4 regions of the Halobacillus sp. A1-3 genome follow, and region 1 is predicted to be linked to each of the others. Evidence: predicted binding sites of a transcription regulator. Region 1 holds the regulator's gene; each other region holds the start of a gene.
The links. Region 1 encodes Rex, which represses fermentation and respiration genes when NADH is low (regulators of the CRP and FNR family bind a similar motif). Its sites were predicted from a motif close to TTGTGAAATATTTCACAA; they were not measured.
Positions count from the first base shown of each region.

Region 2: the regulator Rex is predicted to act here: its motif matches at 1,259-1,276, upstream of ACRYKC_RS03010 (cytochrome ubiquinol oxidase subunit I).
Region 3: the regulator Rex is predicted to act here: its motif matches at 1,619-1,636, upstream of pflB (formate C-acetyltransferase).
Region 4: the regulator Rex is predicted to act here: its motif matches at 1,808-1,825, upstream of arcA (arginine deiminase).

Region 1 covers NZ_JBPCEO010000016.1:9,148-12,338, reverse strand. Annotated here, with positions in the region: gene ACRYKC_RS19955 (ABC-F family ATP-binding cassette domain-containing protein) at 1-514, opposite strand, end outside; gene moaC (cyclic pyranopterin monophosphate synthase MoaC) at 681-1,166, shown strand; gene ACRYKC_RS19945 (redox-sensing transcriptional repressor Rex) at 1,182-1,829, shown strand; gene ACRYKC_RS19940 (SDR family oxidoreductase) at 1,876-2,697, opposite strand; gene ACRYKC_RS19935 (MDR family MFS transporter) at 2,961-3,191, shown strand, end outside.
Region 2 covers NZ_JBPCEO010000002.1:52,395-55,585, reverse strand. Annotated here, with positions in the region: gene ACRYKC_RS03015 (ABC transporter ATP-binding protein) at 1-1,107, shown strand, start outside; gene ACRYKC_RS03010 (cytochrome ubiquinol oxidase subunit I) at 1,372-2,727, shown strand; gene ACRYKC_RS03005 (cytochrome d ubiquinol oxidase subunit II) at 2,730-3,191, shown strand, end outside.
Region 3 covers NZ_JBPCEO010000011.1:126,646-129,836, forward strand. Annotated here, with positions in the region: gene ACRYKC_RS18080 (hypothetical protein) at 494-643, opposite strand; gene ACRYKC_RS18085 (pyridoxamine 5'-phosphate oxidase family protein) at 793-1,308, opposite strand; gene ACRYKC_RS18090 (hypothetical protein) at 1,272-1,451, opposite strand; gene pflB (formate C-acetyltransferase) at 1,727-3,191, shown strand, end outside.
Region 4 covers NZ_JBPCEO010000011.1:12,262-15,452, forward strand. Annotated here, with positions in the region: gene ACRYKC_RS17540 (YetF domain-containing protein) at 41-754, opposite strand; gene ACRYKC_RS17545 (DUF421 domain-containing protein) at 751-1,455, opposite strand; gene arcA (arginine deiminase) at 1,919-3,154, shown strand; gene argF (ornithine carbamoyltransferase) at 3,174-3,191, shown strand, end outside.

The DNA of each region.
Region 1 (3,191 bases):
TTTGACCGCCACTGAGAGATGTGATTGGAGTATTCCAATCGAAATCCTTGAAATTAAGACCATTCAGGACAGCTTTGATGTCCGTTTCGTATTGATAACCGCCAGCTGTTTTAAAATATTCCTGCTTACGGTCGTACTCGGTGAGCAATTGCTGGTACCTGTCTCTATCTTCAAGCAAATTAGGGTCCGCCATCTTAGTTTCCATAGCCCGCAGTTCTTTTTCCAAGTTTTTTAGATGGGTAAACACGTTCTCCATCTCATTCCAAATCGTCTCTTCAGATTGAAGGCCTGTATTTTGTGCGAGATAACCGACCGTTGTTTCTTTTGGTTTAAAAATGTCACCGGAATCATGACTCATTTCCCCGGCCATCATTTTAAGTAACGTCGATTTCCCAGCGCCATTACGTCCGACAATGGCAATCCGATCATTCATTTGTACTTCTAATTTAATATTCGATAAAATCAACTCAGCACCAAAACGCTTCGTCAATTGATTCAGTTGCATGAGAATCATGTCGTTTCACCTCAATGAAATAAGTGTATCTTATATCGGATTCTTCTAGCAAGACAATGGCTTCAAAGTTTGTGAAATCTTTAACGACTAACGTTTGATTTTTTGGTAGAATAAGAGTAGTGTAGCAATCAGGAAGTTTGTGAAAACCGTAAAGAGGAGACGTTTCATGTCAGAGTTTACACATTTTAACGAACAAGGCCGTGCCCGAATGGTGGATATCTCTGAAAAAGGGGAAACGGTGCGTACAGCTGTGGCCCACACAAGTGTCCAAGTGAATGAAGAGATCTATTATAAAGTGACCAATAAAGAGATGGCTAAAGGTGATGTGCTTGCCGTTGCACAGGTAGCTGGTATTATGGCAGCCAAAAAGACATCTGACTGGATTCCTATGTGTCACCCGCTATCGCTAAAAGGTATTGACGTATCGTTTAGTTGGGAAGCAGATGAAGCTTATACGTTACACATCGAGGTAGAAGTGAAGACTAAGGGAAGCACAGGGGTGGAAATGGAAGCGCTAACGGCGGCTTCTGCTACGGCTCTCACCGTCTATGATATGTGTAAAGCGCTGGATAAAGGAATGGTCATCGGTCCGACTTACCTTTTAGAAAAAACGGGAGGTAAAAATGGGGATTACCAACGGGTCGATCGGTAAAGGAGGCAGAAATCCATGGATTTGGAACATACAAAAATACCTCAAGCAACAGCGAAGCGATTGCCATTGTACTATCGCTTTCTGAACAATTTGCACAGCCAGGGAAAACTGCGTGTATCATCAAAAGAATTGAGTGATGCGGTCAAAGTCGATTCTGCGACGATTCGCAGAGACTTTTCCTACTTTGGAGCCCTCGGAAAAAAAGGCTATGGCTACAATGTTGAATATTTGCTGTCCTTTTTCAGAAAGACGCTCGATCAAGATGAGACGACAAGTGTCGCATTAATCGGTGTCGGAAACCTGGGAACAGCGTTCTTAAACTATAATTTCACGAAAAACAATAATACAAAAATTGAAATTGCGTTTGATGCCAGCCGTGAGCGCGTCGGCACAGAAGTTGGCGGAGTACGTGTCGAGCACATCGATGATCTGGAAGAGAAGATGGGGGAGCTGACGGTAGCGATTCTTACGGTACCCGCATCAGAAGCACAGGGCATTGCCGATCGCCTGGTGGAAGCGGGGATTTCGGGGATTTTAAATTTTACACCGGCTCGTATTTCTGTCCCGTCGAACGTACGTGTACATCACATCGACCTGGCCATAGAGCTTCAGGCACTCGTCTATTTCTTGAAGCATTACCCATTAGATGAAATAGAAGAATAAAAGAAAGAGGATGCTGTTATGAAGCGGCATCCTCTTTCTTTTATTCTTACTTCGTATTCTCTTTCCAGCTTTTATCGATCAGCATTTTACCTGGCCATGTATAAGCCATGATGCCTCCGTCGACAGCAATGTCTTCCCCTGTAACATAGGAACTTTCATCAGAAGCTAAGAAAAGAGCAACATTAGCAACTTCCTCAGGACTTCCTAAGCGTCCCATTGGAGTCACCCACTTTTGCGCCTCGCGGAACTCCTGTCCTTCTTTTTGTTCCTTCGTCCCCGCCAGCTCATCAACAAGCGGCGTCTCAATAGTTCCTGGTGCAATAGAATTCACGCGTATGCCTTCACGTGCATAATCAATCGCCATGGCTTTTGTAAAATTGGTGATGCCGCCTTTGGCCGCATTGTAGCCGGAGCGATCCAAGTCAGCTGCGCGTCCAGACATTGAAGACGTATTAATGATCGAACCTCCTTGTTCCATCATTAATGGGAGAAGGAACTTACTTGTTAAAAAAGTGCCGCGCAAATCGACGGCAATGATCCGGTCAAAAAGGTCTACCGGGTACTCGTGCACTTTTCCCCCTTCTTCATCGATGCCTGCGTTGTTGAATAAGACATCAACCTTGCCGTATTTATCTTTGAGGTAATCCGCAAATTCGGAAACACTATCTTCATTGGAAACATCTAAAGAACAAAACTCTGCTTTTCCACCATCTTTTATCACTTCATCAACCGTCTGCTTTACGTCTTCTTCATTGACATCAGCGCAGACGACCGTTGCGCCTTCTTTTGCATATAGTTTCACTGTAGCTGCACCGATCCCTGTAGCGGATCCTGTGACGACAGCCACTTTATTATCTAATCGTCCCATTATAAAACGACCTCCTTGAGTGTTCGTATGTGGAGTACCCGCATTAGGAGTGCGTGTAAACATGTGGAAGGTAAGTTAAACGGTTACAATAGAGGTTTAAGCTTGAGGAAACCCTTTCCATTCCAATCATTTCAATGGTATGAAAATGGACGCGAAAAAAGTAAAAAAAGATCGAATAGAATGGGCAGGATGATGGTTAATCCAAAACAGTGGTGGTATAGTAAACAATAGTTCGTGTATCGAAGGAAAGTGAGGGATGATCCATGAGCAAATTACCGAATAAATGGCTGGTCGTCGTTTCCGTGCTTTTCGGAACGTTCACCGTCATTTTAAATAATAGTATGCTGAATCCAATCTTGCCGCGCTTCATTGAAATCTTTGATTCAAACGCAGTAGCTGTCGGCTGGATCTTGACGATCTTCATGGTGTCAATGGGAATGACGATGCCGCTCACCGGTTATTTTGGCGATCGGTTCGGCAAGAAAAAGGTTTAT
Region 2 (3,191 bases), on a different contig from region 1:
TCTTTCTCCCAAGAAAAGGAGAACACGGAATACTTTGATGGCGTAAATACGGATAATTTTCGTTCTTGGCGTACTGCTACGAAGAAAAGTGCTATGTTCCGGCCTTTTGTAGAAATGAGTAATGCTGTAGGTACGGTCATCCTCATTTCATTTGGGGCTTTTCTAATTTTGCAAGGGGACATCCAAATTGGTACGTTTGTATCGTTTGCCTTTTTCCTAGGGATGTTCTGGGAACCTATTTCAAGACTTGGAATGATGTACAATCAGCTCTTAATGGCTATGGCTGCATCTGAACGAATTTTCGAATTCCTTGATGAAAAACCAAATGTTGAGGAAAAGACTAATGCTAAGCAATTATCTGATATGAAGGGACACATCGAATTTGAACATGTTCAGTTCGCCTATGATGACAAACGTATCGCCCTCCATGACATTAATCTTGAAATGAAGCAGGGACAGACAGTGGCTCTTGTTGGTCATACTGGCTCTGGAAAATCTACGATTGCCAATTTAATTAGTCGTTTTTACGATCCGACAAAGGGAGCTGTGAAAATTGATGGAGTGGATCTAAAAGATGCCACAATCGATAGCATCCGCCAGCAAATTAGTGTCGTGCTACAAGACACCTTCATTTTTTCTGGAACGATTATGGAAAACATTCGGTTTGGACGTCCTGACGCTTCTGATGAAGAAGTTAAGGAAGCAGCTCGTGTCGTGGGAGCCGAGGACTTCATTATGCGCCTTAACAATGGTTATGAAACTGAGGTGGAAGAACGAGGTAACATTCTATCTGCTGGTGAAAGGCAATTGTTATCCTTTGCCCGCGCTCTATTGGCGGATCCAAGGATTTTGATATTGGATGAAGCAACCGCCAGTATTGATACAGAAACAGAAATGAAAATCCAGAAGGCACTTAGGAAATTATTGAAAGGCAGAACAGCCATTATCATTGCACACCGTTTGTCAACGATTCGCGAAGCCGATAATATTTTCGTTCTAGAGAATGGAAGAGTCCTAGAAAATGGTTCCCACGAAGAGTTGATGGAACAAAAGGGAGAATACTATGAACTGGTTAAAGCACAATTTCAAATGCTTGATGCCATTTAGGTCTATGAAGAGACGCCGAATAAAGGCGTCTCTTTTTTTAATGCTTTATTTAAAGTTAGAGCTTTCAAAAGAAAGGGAAGAGGAGAAAGAGATAGGCATAATTTTAGACAGTTTTCTACGTGTAAGGTATGATAATTGTAAATTATATAGATTGTGAAGTTTGTCACAAAATAGTCATTAACATCTTAACCATAGATCTTATCCACCATTTATACTGTGAAATAGACGATGTTTTTTAGACCTTAAGTGGTGAGGGGGAAAATAATGTTTGAATTTGATAGCGCGACGTTGAGTCGAATGCTGACTTCTTTGACGCTACTCTTTCACGCTATATTTGCAACTATTGGCGTAGGAGTACCTGTGATGGTTTCCATCGCAGAGCTCATTGGAATAAAGAAAAAAGATCCGCACTACACATTACTTGCTCGACGATGGACGAGAGGGTACACAATTACTGTAGCCGTAGGGGTTGTGACAGGTACGGCTATCGGTTTACAGTTGTCTTTATTATGGCCAAGTTTTATGCAGTTGGCTGGAAATATTATCGCTCTGCCGCTCTTTATGGAGACCTTTGCCTTCTTCTTTGAAGCCATCTTCCTGGGAGCTTACTTGTATACATGGGATAGATTTAAGAATCCAATTTATCACTGGCTCCTATCAATTCCAGTGGTCATTGGGGGGACGATGTCTGCCTTTTTCATTACAACAGTAAATGCGTTTATGAACACGCCTCAAGGGTTCAAATTAGAAGATGGAAATGTGACGTCCATTAATCCTTTACAAGCAATGTTCAATCCAGCTACACCGACGAAAGTTTTTCACGTCATCTCATCCTCCTATTTGACGGCTGCTGCTGTTTTAGCGGCTATTGCTGCCTTTTTTATTCTTATGAAAAAAGGATCTCAATATCATAAGAAGGCTTTAAAATTGACGGTAATTGCTACTTTTATCTTTGCGATCATGACAGCTATCGCTGGAGACCTTTCTGCTAAATTCTTAGCTGAACATCAGCCTGAAAAACTAGCAGCAGGGGAGTGGCATTTTGAAACGGAAGAACAGGCTGATTTAATCGTGTTCGGAACGCTCAATGAAGACAACGAAGTGGAAAATGCCATCCGTATTCCAAATGCGCTTAGCTTTCTCGCCTACGGAGACTTCAATGCTGAAGTGACAGGGCTTGAAGAAACTCCAGAGGATGAGCGGCCACCTCTTTGGATTCATTATATGTTTGATTTAATGGTTTCTATTGGTTTCTTCACGCTTGGAATTTCACTCTTATATATTGTGTTTCTGAAAGTGAAGAATTGGAATGAACATCACCCGCTATTATTATGGGGTATTGCCGCAGGTGGTCCATTGTCTATGCTTGCCATTGAATTTGGCTGGGTCTTTGCTGAAGTTGGTCGTCAGCCGTGGATATTAAGAGGGTTCATGACTGTGTTCGAAGGATCGACCACATCTCCTCATGTCGATTGGATGTTTATTCTTTTTGTAGCCTTGTATGCTGTGTTAGCTGTAGGGTGTATCGTTGTTCTTAGAAAAATGTTCAAAAATAACCCTGCAGAGCTTGAACTCGAGCACCGTTATCCTCAAGTAGCAGCGACGAAGGAGGATGACTGATTATGAGTTACGAATTAATTGGAATTACAGTACTATGGATCTTTCTTTATGGATATTTGATTGTCGCCTCTATTGACTTCGGGGCTGGATTCTTTGCCTTCTATGCGAAGGCAACAAAAAAAGATCATATCATTAACCAGCTGATTTCAAGGTATTTATCTCCAGTATGGGAGGTTACGAATGTCTTCTTTGTATTCTTCTTTGTTGGATTGGTCGGGTTCTTCCCGGATATGGCCTATTATTTTGGCCAGTCGTTACTAATTCCAGGAAGTATCGCCATCGTGCTGATCGCGATTCGCGGATCTTTCTACGCATTTGAAAGCTACGGCTCAAAAGATAATCTCGTTTACATGTTCTTCTATGGTGCGACTGGATTGCTTATCCCAGCTTCACTCTCTACCGCATTGACAATCTCAGAGGGTGGATTTATTGAAGAGACGGAAACAGGGGTTCATTTGCTTTCT
Region 3 (3,191 bases), on a different contig from region 1:
ATCCATACTCTCTAGAGAATTAATTTCCAGTCACATAAAAACGGTACCCGGATACCGTATCTAAAAAACGTGAGAAAGCTTTGATTAAAAAGAAGCACTCTACTTCCAGGAATGACTCCCTGATGGTTTTACGGTTAAGATGACGCTGGATCTTGTACTTGAATAACACATTAAAAGTTATTCACAAAGGCAGTCTATCATTGATTGAGTGCTCCTCTTCTCAGTGTTAGACTATGAATATATTTTAATAGCCTAATAAAAAGGAGCACCAAAAATGGATCCACTTTTTATCTCTGTCACCATTATGGCCCTTAGTGTCGCTGGGTTATTTATCGCGTTTATGGTAATTCTTCTTATCAGGAATAAAAGAAAATAAATGCTTTTATTTATCATAAACATGAATAAGTGTTCATGTGTTCAACCGTTTTAAAGAAAAGGAGCAAATAAAATGCCCCTCAAAAGTATCCGTTACGATTGAGAGGCTTTTAGTAAACTATTTGTTATCATCCACGAATTTACCATGATCAGGAATAGCGATTTCATTGAAATTTCTGTTCAATTTCCTTAGATTTTCCTTGAGTTCATCCCCATTCATCGGTAGTCCATGACCTGTCACCGCCACCTCGGGTTCCAAATCTTCCAATTTGGATACTGAGTTTCAAGCTGTCTGCCAAGAAAGGAGATTCTCTTAATGGTTTACACGTTATATTCACAATACCTAGCAGTTAATTGCTCATTGAAATACACGGTAAATAAACCATCAGGGTTTGCTAAGAATTTACCCAACAAAAGTTATCTCGTGTCTTCATCAAAGTGAACAGTATCTTTTAAATCATTTCCTTCTTCCATTGAATTACTGCTGGCCATCTTTTTCACAAATTCCTTGACGGTTTTAACATTTATGCCGGCCTCCCAGTATTCAGCGATTTCGGGTGTCACTTTCACCAGTACGACATCCGGATTATCGGCAGAAGTGTTTAGCACTTTTTCGACAATCTTATTCCAATATTCTTTCTTCTTTTTTTCATCTTGGACGAATTCAGCAGTGCCGCTAATTGATACATAGGATTTACCTGCGTAGGCAAGGTTAACCGCAGGATTACGGTTGATCTCTTCATACTTTTCTGTATCTTTTTCTGTAATGAACCAGATCTCTTCCCTATCCATTTCTACTTCCTGCGTATGCATCGGCCGGGACATAAGCTTACCCTCCGGGGATATAGTGGTCAGCATTGCCACCTTTTCATCTTTAATCATGTCTTTAATTTTCTTCAGGGTCTTCTGATTTTCTGAGGTTTGGTTAGCCATTTGCGTTTACCTCCTTTTGATTCTCCTTTTTCAAAAGAATATAGCAGTCTAAAATCTATCATCTTTTCTTCTTCCTCTTCCCGGATAGACATTAAATTACACTTTTCACAACCTTTATCCATAAATAGAGTATTTTCATTCATCAACTCTGAGCACTTCTGTCCTTCACTTCTTGTTCGCTATAATAGTACCCTATTCGCTTGCTGTAATTCTTTCATGACTACCTGCGATCGTCTACTCCGACGTATTCAATGTACAACCGTTGTCATTTTCTTGAAAACTTTATGACTATTTTCTTGAACTTCTTTTCTTGTGAAAAAAATCACAATACATCCTTCACTATCCTATATAATAAAAGAGAAACATTACATGTGAAATACTGAACAATATCTTTCTAATTTAAGGAGGTTTCAGAAAAATGAGTGTTATAGCGCAAGTGAAGCGGGATTCAGCATGGGAAGGGTTTACTGAAGGAAGGTGGCAGGGAGAGATCGATGTCCGCGACTTTATTCTCAGAAACTATTCTCTATATGATGGGGATGAATCGTTCTTACAGGGACCGACTGCTGATACTCTCACCTTATGGGACCAAGTTATGAATCTAACGAAACAAGAACGAGAAAATGGGGGGGTATTGGATTTAGATACGAAAATCGTCTCTACCATTACTTCTCATGGACCTGGATATCTTAACAAAGACACAGAAAAGGTTGTTGGTTTTCAAACGGAGGCTCCATTCAAGCGATCCTTACAGCCATTTGGCGGCATTCGCATGGCTGTTATGGCCGCTGAGTCTTATGGTTTCGAAGTGGATGAAGAAGTAGAGAAAACATTCACTGATTATCGCAAAACTCATAATCAGGGAGTTTTTGACGCTTATACTCCTGAAATGAAGCTCGCTCGTAAAGCTGGGATCGTTACTGGTCTACCAGATGCTTATGGCCGTGGACGTATTATAGGAGACTATCGAAGAGTCGCCCTATATGGTGTCGACCACCTCATCGCTGAGAAGAAAAAAGAATTTGATCTGATTGGGAATGGCACCATGACGGAAGACATTATCCGTAATCGAGAGGAAACTTCAGAGCAAATTCGTGCCTTACAAGAACTGAAGCAACTCGGTGCAATCTATGGTTTTGACATTTCTAAGCCTGCCACAACAGCCCAGGAAGCCTTTCAGTGGCTATATTTTGGCTACTTAGCAGCGATTAAGGAGCAAAATGGTGCCGCTATGAGTCTCGGTCGTGTCTCTACCTTTTTAGATATCTATATCGAACGCGACTTAAAAGATGAGATTCTAACAGAGCAAGCAGCACAAGAATTAGTCGATCATTTCGTCATGAAACTACGACTCGTGAAATTTGCCCGTACGCCTGAGTACAATGAACTATTCAGTGGAGATCCTACTTGGGTTACAGAGTCCTTAGCAGGTATGTCTCTAGATGGCCGCCCACTTGTCACAAAGAACTCTTATCGCTTTTTACACACTTTAGAGAACTTAGGGCCAGCGCCTGAACCTAATCTAACTGTTCTATGGTCTGTTAAACTGCCTGAATCCTTCAAAAAATATTGCGCTAAAATGTCCATTACATCAAGTTCGATTCAGTATGAAAATGACGATCTTATGCGTGAAACTTATGGAGATGATTACGGAATTGCTTGTTGTGTATCTGCCATGGCAATAGGGAAACAAATGCAGTTTTTCGGTGCACGTGTCAACCTTGCAAAAGCTCTATTATACGCTATTAATGGTGGAGTCGATGAAAAGTTAAATATTCCAGTAGGTCCAGCTTATGCACCGATTACATCCGAAACCTTGAACTACGAGGAAGTAATGGAGAAATACGATCTTATGCTTGATTGGTTATCTGGTCTTTATGTAA
Region 4 (3,191 bases), on a different contig from region 1:
GTAAGCACATGGATCACCTTTCCGCATTTAATTAGAGTTTTTATTTAACAGAATAATAAAATTCTCCATCCGGACTTATAGTAGCTAAATACGTAGCTTTAATATTGGGAACTCCTTTTTGGTTTAACTGTGTCATTAGCCATTCTTCGGTGAGGTCTAACTTTTTTAGATTCGCTTGATCAATTCTTCCATTATTAATTAATATCGTCGGCACCCCTCCCGGTGGTACTGGAATCTGAAAATCACTTGGAGTTGGCGGCGTGTGTCCAGATTTCTTCACAATACTTAAATGCCCGCTTGATTCCAATATAACTTCATCGACTTCCTTAAGATCAGGTGCTTCCGCAAGCCTCATCTCTGCAAGAAGCAAGTCTGTATTAAAAAAAGTTTTTTTCATGTTCTTTACATTCAGCTTTCCTTTCTTCACAAGTACGGTCGGCTCTCTCCTGATTAAAGAAGCAAATCGAGAGCTTCTTACACTAAGCCACGCAACTACAAAATGCCAAAAATAGAGAGTCGCTGTCGCAAGTACAGTGGTTGAAAATAGAATTTTCCCATCCAGCAATGGAGCTACTGCCAGAGCTCCCAACATCCATAGAAATACAAAATCAAATGCAGTGAATTGACCTGCCGCACGCTTTAAAAGGAAGCGGCTCATGAAATAGATCATCAACACGGACACAATGGTCCTTAACGCAAAACCACCTAGTGACAGATCCTCGGTTGATTGGAAAACTTCAGCAAGTTGGTTCATGTCGCTCTCACACTGACGTGGATGTTTCCACTTGGTTCTATCGTTGCCAGTAGAATCTGTTTGATAGAATATCCTTTTTTGGAGATTTCCTGCTCAAGCCAGCTTTCCTTCAACCCAAGAGTGTTCAGGTGATCCTGTTTTACTTTCCCCTCATAGATGAGAACGGCCCCCGATCCAGACGGTTGTTCAGGAAGCTTCATCATCTTCCTTGTTACGGGAGACGACTGCGGTGTTTTGACCACGCTGAGTTCTCCCATCGGCTCCAATACAGCTGTAGATACTTCCGATATATGATGGGCCTTTTTCAAACGCAGCTGTGCTAATAAATCTCCCATAGTCATATGCACCTTTTTTAAATTTTTTTGAAGGATTTGTCCATTCTTCACTAAGATTTTTGGACTGGTCCCTACCCAAACTGGAAATTTAAAGTCGAGCCACGAAAGTAATAAACTAAGCGAATAAGCTGCTGATATAATTATCAGTGCTGCCACAAGCGAAGACTCAGGATTCACCATTCGCGATGTGGCTACATGGGCCATACCAGCATGAGTGATAAAATTGAACGCCGAAACTATTCCCACCTGCCGGGGGCCCATCAACCGAGTCATCATTAACAAGCTGAAGTAAAGGATTGTCACTCTTAAGAAAATCTCTAAAGAACCTAAAGAAGAACCGCCATTCCATAATAGATTCCAATCCATATTTGACCCCTCCGCTCTATACATTGCTCTACTATTAGTATTTTTTTATAGGGAATTTTTATACAAACTAAGAAAGAAAAGCCTTACAAATGGTCACTGCACTTTTGATATCTCTCTTCTATTGATTTTAATTCTTCAAATTCTTCCTTATTAGCCTTTCCCATCATGGGACCAATTAAATAATGGAAAGTAGGACCCCCTCAGGCCCTATTCTGTCTATTTACTCTTCACTTCACATCAAAATTTCTTCTCCTAATTATAAGCCTTTTATTCACTTCTCCCCTTCTTGTAATCAGCCATAACCTCTATGTTTTGTTTACACATACATCCCCTCGTATTTAAATACCTCCACTTGTGAACTAAATCACAATATTATGGATCAATCCACCACATCCTTACAACTTGAAGTCATTTATGCTTTAAGCGTAGAGAACAAATTTAATAATTTAAAGGAGGTTTCACGATGGCATACACAATGAACGTCACATCAGAAATAGGCACATTGAAAACCGTCTTACTTCATAGGCCAGGCAAAGAAGTCGAAAACCTCATTCCAGAATACATGCAGCGTCTTCTTTTTGACGACATTCCTTTTTTACCAGCGATACAAAAAGAACACGATTATTTTGCAGAAGTGCTAAGGAATCGCGGCATTGAGGTTCTATATCTTGATCAGCTAATAACAGAATCGCTCCATAATGACGAACTGAAGGAACAATTCGTCGAACAGATTCTTGTAGAGAGTAAAGCTAACGTCAATGGTGCATACAAAAATTTGAAAGAATACCTGTTAAAGTTTCCTACCGATGAAATGGTTAGAAAAGTGATGGCGGGAGTCTTAAAAACAGAGATGGAGGAAGAGAAGAAAACACATCTCTACGAACTCATGGCTGATCACTATCCTTTCTATTTAGACCCGATGCCTAACTTATATTTCACACGAGATCCAGCTGCTGTCATCGGCGAAGGTGTATCTATCAACCGAATGAGAGAAGGAGCTAGACGTAGAGAATCCTTATTTATGGAATATATCATGAAATACCATCCACGATTTGAGGGACAAGATATACCAACATGGTTCCATCGTGATGAACACTTCCCAATTGAAGGAGGAGACCAATTAGTTTTAAGCAAAGAAGTCGTTGCTATCGGAGTCAGCTCCCGGTCCTCTGCAAAAGCTATTGAGAAATTAGCGGTTCAGTTGTTTGACCACCCTTCAACCATTAAAAAAGTGGTGGCCGTTGAAATTCCTAAATCAAGAGCATTTATGCACCTCGATACTGTGTTTACAATGGTTGATTACGATAAATTCACTATACACCCTGCCATTCAAGGTCCTGATGGAGATATGAGAATTTTCATTTTAGAAAAAGGTGAAGAACCAGGACGGGTTAAAATCAGTGAAAGAAACAACTTAACTGAAACATTAAAAGAAGTGCTCGGACTAGAACACATTACGCTCATTCCTTGTGGAGGCGGTGACCAGATTGCCGCTGCCAGAGAGCAATGGAATGATGGTTCAAACACATTAGCCATTGCCCCAGGGGTCGTTGTCACCTATGACCGTAACTACGTATCTAACGAAATGCTTCGCAAAAACGGTGTGGAGGTAATTGAAGTTTTGAGCTCTGAATTATCAAGAGGACGTGGTGGCCCCCGCTGCATGAGCATGCCGATTGTAAGGGAAGACATCCATTAATATACAGGAGGAATGAACAATGACGACTTTAGAGAGA